2 regions of the Flavobacterium psychrotrophum genome follow, and region 2 is predicted to be linked to the other one. Evidence: riboswitches for the same ligand, from Rfam matches in the RefSeq annotation. Region 2 holds a riboswitch; the other holds the start of a gene.
What was found. Region 2 has a riboswitch for cobalamin ahead of DYH63_RS19610 (T9SS type A sorting domain-containing protein). Riboswitches for the same ligand answer to the same signal wherever they lie in the genome.
Positions count from the first base shown of each region.

Region 1 (3,166 bases), 1.6 Mb from region 2:
GGAAAAGTGTTTGCATTAGCAGGCCACCTACAGATAATGCCATGCCTGCAAGCACGGCTACAATAGCCTTTGGCAGGCGATAGGATAGAATAATATAGTCCCATGCGGGTTTTGAAGCATGGTTGCCGGTTAGTGCATTAACCACATCTGTAAGCGGAATTTTTACTGCACCGAGGCTGATATTTGCCAAAAACAGCATTACCAGGGCGATACCCAGGCAAGTAAAAAGAATACTATTTCGGCGTTGGTTGGGCACGTATATTATTGTAATTGTTCGAAGAATTGCAGCTTATAGCCCGGTAATAATTCAGGGTGAAAAATATATACCAGGTCTTTAAGCACCAGGTCAGGGCGGTTTGGGGCAAGCTCATAATATATAAGCCCGCCTGTTTTGCCGGTTTTGGTACTAAACGAATATACTTTTTTGTTTTTAAACGCTTTAAATTCTGCATAATGAGGATTCGCTTCCATCATCTGTTTAAGCGATGTGTACTGGCTTGGGCCTATCCAGTAATCAGCGTTTTGCGCCTTTTCCAGCACGGTTTCAAACGAGAGGCTAAGGCTGCCTGTACCTTTACTGTCTGCCCAAAGGTAATTTGCGCCTGCATCTTTTAAGAACAGTGCGGCCCAGCTGTTTCCTTCCGGTAGCAGCCACTGGTCGTTAAGCATAGCGCCGCCCATAACGGTTGGTTTTTCTTTTATGTTTTGCGCCAGTTTCTGCGCATCGTGGTAGTCTTTTTCAATTTTAGAGAAAATTTCATCGGCTTTATCATCCATCCCGTAAAGGGCGCCAAAAAACTTTATCCATTCGGCTTTACCCAGTGGTGTCTGCTCTGTCCAGTCGCCGTTATACAGTACTTTAAGCCCCGCCTGTTCAAGGCTGTTCAGGGTTTTGTTGGTACTGTTTATCCCAAAAGCTACTACGGCATCAGGGTTAAGGTCAATAATAATTTCGGTATTCAGGCTTTCGTTGGCACCGGCTTCCTTCACCTTACCGCTATCAATAAGTGCACGCGTTTTTTCAGACGAAATATACTGCGTACCGGGAAAGCCCACCAGCGTGTTTTCTACCCCTAAAATCTCCAGCGACGGTATGTGTGTAGTACTGGTAACCACGGCGCTTTTAATGGGTACGTTAACTACTGTATATTGCTTAAGGCTATCGGGCAGGGTGGCGCCTTTTTGCAGCATTACATAAGTATAACTTTCTTTAGCATTGGGCCACGGTTGTGTAACTTTTACAAGGCTAAAGCCTTTATATTTATAAAGTTGCAATCCTTTAGCGTGCTTAATAGCGTTGGTTGTTGCCTGTACTGTAGCTACAGGGGCATCGGTGGTGTTCTTACAGGCTGTTATTGCTAATAGTGCAACAAAAAGCAGGGAAAGTATTTTCTTCATAAAAAATATTCAGCTGCCGCAAAGTTATGAATTAAATTGCGCAACAAAACCTTTATCTTTGCACCCATCTTTAGGTTGCTTTGCGCAAAAGCGCATAACGCATTAAAAGGGAATCAGGTATATGCCTGGGCTGTTCCCGCAACTGTAAGCTTATTCCGCCACGGGCGGAAGGCTGTTGTTATCTGCACACCACTGCTTTTAAGGGCGGGAAGGTAAACAACAGTACGCAAGCCAGGAGACCTGCCTACAGTAAAATTAAATTGTTCGGCCTTCGGGAAAAAAGGCTCCAGCTATGGCAAATAAAAATCTTTTCGTCTTTGTATTCCTGTTCATGTGTGTTGTTGCAAGCGCACAGCAGGACACCATTACCCTTACTGAAGTAATAGTGTCTGATACGCAGCTGCGCGATTTTTCGAAAACGCAGTCTGTACAAAAGCTCAGCGACTCCATTATTGGCAGGAGCGGGGCTTCGCTTACTTCATTATTGGTAAACAATTCACTGGTATATTTTAAAGAAAACGGCCCCGGCATGGTATCGTCGCCGTCGTTTCGGGGTACATCGGCACAGCAAACCGCAGTGGTGTGGAATGGTATTAACATCAATTCGCAACTCAACGGGCAAACCGATTTTAATACATTAAACGCCCGCGATTTTAACGAAGTATCTGTACGTGCAGGCGGGGGTAGCGTTATTTATGGCAGTAGTGCTATAGGGGGCAGCATCCACCTTGATAACTCATTGGTTTTTACAAACCGTTTTGTAAATGAAGTGCGCACCGATTATGGCAGTTTTGCCACAATGGGCGCTAATTATAAGGTTATGGCAGGCAGCGAACGCTTTAGTGTAAATGCCTCTGTAAGTCATAATAAGAGCGATAACGATTATAAATATCCCGGTTACGATGTTTATAATACCAATGGCCAATACCATAATACCAGCCTTAATGCGGCTCTTGGCTATAAACTAACAGATAAGCACATACTGCGCTTTTATAGCTACCTGTTTGACGGGCAGCGCCATTTTAGTGGTACGCTGGCAGCGCCATCAAGCAGTATGTATGATGATACAAATACCCGAAACCTGGTAGAATGGACGGCGCTATACGGCAAATTTACAGGTAGGCTTAAGGCTGCTTACCTTGAAGAGCATTACAAGTATTATGAAAATTATACTAATGAAAATTATACTACAGGCCGAGTAAAAAGCATGATAGCCCGATATGATGCAACCTATGATTTTACCCCAAACCTTAAACTAAATGCCATTGCCGACCTTACTCATAATGATGGCGAGGGTAGCGACATTAAAAGAAACATCCGCAACACAGCATCGGGTGCACTATTGCTTAAGCATAGCATTACAGAAGTATTACAGTATGAAGCCGGCTTGCGGAAAGAAAGCGGTAATGCTTATAGCAGTCCGTTACTTTTTTCGGCAGGAGCCAGGGTAAAGGTAAGCGACTTCTATGCGGTAAAGGTAAACGGCTCACGAAACTTTCGTGCACCTACGTTTAACGATCTGTACTGGGAAGGATCGGGCAACCCGAACTTAAAGCCTGAAAGTTCTTACCAGGCAGAGGTAGGTAATGTGTTTACTAAAGGTACAGCCATGCTGAGCCTTACAGGGTATTACATCCGCCTTACCGATATGCTGCGCTGGGTTCCGGGAGTGGGCGGTATCTGGAGGCCGGAAAATGTTGATAAAGCTAAAAGCTATGGCGGCGAGGCGGTTTTTAGCTGGGATAAAAAATTTGGGCAACACACCTTT
Region 1 is NZ_CP031557.1:2,921,687-2,924,852, reverse strand. Features, by position in the region: gene DYH63_RS12625 (iron chelate uptake ABC transporter family permease subunit) at 1-256, opposite strand, end outside; gene DYH63_RS12620 (ABC transporter substrate-binding protein) at 262-1,398, opposite strand; cobalamin riboswitch at 1,454-1,660, shown strand; gene DYH63_RS12615 (TonB-dependent receptor plug domain-containing protein) at 1,691-3,166, shown strand, end outside.
Region 1: linked by a shared signal. The riboswitch ahead of DYH63_RS12615 (TonB-dependent receptor plug domain-containing protein) and the one ahead of DYH63_RS19610 (T9SS type A sorting domain-containing protein) in region 2 are both predicted to bind cobalamin.

Region 2 (3,166 bases):
CAAGATTATTAAGGTATTCCGGCAGGGGCGACCCAAAAGTGCCCAGTTGTATACCGGTTTGTGTTTGGCTATGTGCCGGGAAACGGAAAAAGTGAATGCCATCTGAGCTTGCTTCTACAAAAGCCAGTTCCAGATAATCGCTTGCCCCGTTTTCAAAAACAACAAAGTCAAAACCGGCTTCGTTTGTAATGGGCGTACCGAAACTAAGCGTTGCCTGCCCGCCATCACCCAGGCTTACCGAATTTCCGGTTACACTGCCTAATGCGGCATCAGGCTGCCCTGATGTTGCAAAATTGCTACCTCCGGCCATAAAATCCGGGTTGGCAATATTTACAGGCCCTCTGGTTACTGTTATGCCTGTAGCCCAGCCTGTAATTTGCGGGCTGTTACTGGCCACAGCCGTACTACCGGGCATTCCGGCGGCGGGAGCATAGGACTGGCAAAATGCCGAAGCAGAAACGAGAAGGCCTGTAATAATAGTGCGCATTATTTTACAATAAGCTTTTTCATGGTAGTTTGCTTACCGTCAGATATTTTTACCATATACATACCCTGAGAAAGGTTTGCAATGTTTACACCCGTTGCAGCATATTTTGCTTTTAAAACTTCTTTGCCGGTAAGGTCATAAACAGCTACTTCAGCAGCAGCATCGGTAGTTACAAAAAACTGGCCGGATGCCGGGTTAGGGTATACCGCAAGCTGATTGCCCTGTTGTACAGGAATGCTAAGGCTGCTATCTGCCTTATAAAAACTGTTAGGTATTACACCTACTGTATAATTACCCTGTGGTGTACCTGTAGTACTAAATAGATAAGCAGTACCCGGGCTTACATAATTACCTGCATCAGCAACATAAAGGGTATCGTCTATAAGGTTCATGCCATATACGCCATAAGCGCCCTGAGGCTCTAAAGATGCTATTTCGGTAATTGTCTCAGGTGTTGTAAACGCTGCTTTATAAATGTCGGCAGCAGATGTAAAATAGAAATTACCGGTAGTGTCTATTTCAAGGTTTGCAGGGTGCAGGCCTTCATAGTTTGTTGTAGCAACCACAGTATTATCTGCAAGGTTTATTTTTACAAGAGAACCATCAGTCTCCGGAGCGCCCCAGCTTGGCCTTCCGCCACAAAGTACATACATAAAATCGCCATCTACGATCATTTTGTTAGGGACATCGCCTACGGTAACAGTTGAGCTAACAGTGTTACTTACAGGGTCTATTACAGATAACGTAGTACCATAGCCAAAACCACCCTGGTGCGCCGCATATAGCTTATCGTTTACGGTAAGGATGCGCTCTACACCCGGAGCAACAGTTATAGTAGATTCAACAGTATTGGTTTGCAGATCTATAACAGCTATGTAGCCATCAGCAGCACTACCACCATTTCCCCAGTTGGTTACATAACCTTTACCATCGTAAAAAGCCATGTAGCGCGGGTTTACAAGCCCGGTGCTTATTGTAGCAACATACTCAAAAGTAGTGCGGTTAACAACTTTAACGGTGTTAGAAATGTTTAGTACAATGTAAGCATAGTTACCATTAAAGCTAAGACTTTGTGCAGTATCACCAAGTGCGCCCTGAGTAGGGTTAACTGTTGCGTAAATGTTGTTTACAGGCTGCTCTGCGTTGTTTGCAAGAAACGACACAGAAGCGTTGCCGCTACCGGCACCACCTTCGTTAAGTACAAAAATACCATCGGTAAACGATTGTGCAAAAGCCGGAACAATGGCTGTTAAGTAAAGTACAAGGAAACAGATTTTTTTAGAAAAGTAGTTTTTTTTCATCTTAAAAATTAAATTAAAAAATTATGGGCTTAAGATGAAGTATGAGTAGCTGTGCAGTATGTTTAAAAAAACATGTGCAGGCATAAAACAAACCAGATCCTTTACCCGAGGATATTAAATTCGTAATGGTAAAGGCAGGTCTCCTGGCTTGCGTCTTGCTGATGGCCTTCCCGTTAGTAAAAACAGTGGCACTTATGTATCAACAAGCTTAGTAGCGTACAGTTGCGGGAACAGCTTTGGATTTTAACCAAATTCCCTTTTAATACCCTGGGTTAAATACCGTGGGTAACCTTAACAACGACAAAGGTAAGATTTTTTTAAAGATATTATTGTAAACAATGCAATTTGGTATGTGTAACTGAATATTCTTCAATGAATGTGGGCGGTTACCAAAACATGCGTTTTTTGTATGCCCTAAAATCTTGTATCATGAATACTATAAACTCTGGTAATTACAAATATAAAGAAGCTAAATTCTTACATGTTAATTGAGGAAAAACCTCAATTAACATTTGTAGGTAAGCATATAATTTAACATATATTTTAACAGTTGTTTTTTAATATGTTCCTTTGTCGCCACGTTACTTAACAAATTCAACCCACACATCGCACCGTTATTTAATAACAATGCACAATGCAGCAAACTGTAGGATAGTACATTAGTGTTTTCTACAGTTTGACAGCATTAGGTTTACAGCAACTATTTCGGTTAAACAATTATTTCCAGCACTGTACCCATTCCGGGCGTGTTTTTTATATTAAAAGTACCATTAAGCGCTTTGATCCGGTCGCTGATATTCCTGAGGCCAATTCCTGATTTCACTTTTTTAGGATCAAAGCCTTTGCCGTCATCCCAGATGCGCAGTTTTAATGCTGTGCGCTGGGCCATGACGGCAATATTACAGTTCTCTGCCTCAGAGTGTTTTTTTGCATTGGTACAGGCTTCTTGCACCACCCTGAAAATGGCCACCCTGCGTTCTGGCGATATGCTGCCCCAGTTGATAAATTTATCTACATACAACTCAAAGCTTGGCCCGGTTGCTTCCTGTTGTTTTTGCACGAGCTTGTATAAAGCCCCGGCATAACTTTCATTTTCAGGCAAAAAACTTTCTTTAAGATCGTGCGATATCTTGCGGAGTTCATCCTGCGTTTCCTGAAGTTCATGTACCAGCAATTTCTTTTTGTCTTCCTGTATGGTTTGCAGCTGCTCCAGGTTAAATCGGGTGGTAAATATGCGGTTTAATATACCGTCATGCAGCTCCATGGCCAGGCGGTTGCGCTCTTTCATCTTGGCAATTTCGGCTTCGGCCTCGCGTTGCATTAGCAGGCTGTATATTTTTTCGTTTGCCTTTTGCTGATGCTCCCTGTGTACCAACTC
Region 2 is NZ_CP031557.1:4,506,367-4,509,532, forward strand. Features, by position in the region: gene DYH63_RS19605 (T9SS type A sorting domain-containing protein) at 1-487, opposite strand, end outside; gene DYH63_RS19610 (T9SS type A sorting domain-containing protein) at 487-1,788, opposite strand; cobalamin riboswitch at 1,905-2,097, opposite strand; gene DYH63_RS19615 (tetratricopeptide repeat-containing sensor histidine kinase) at 2,498-3,166, opposite strand, start outside.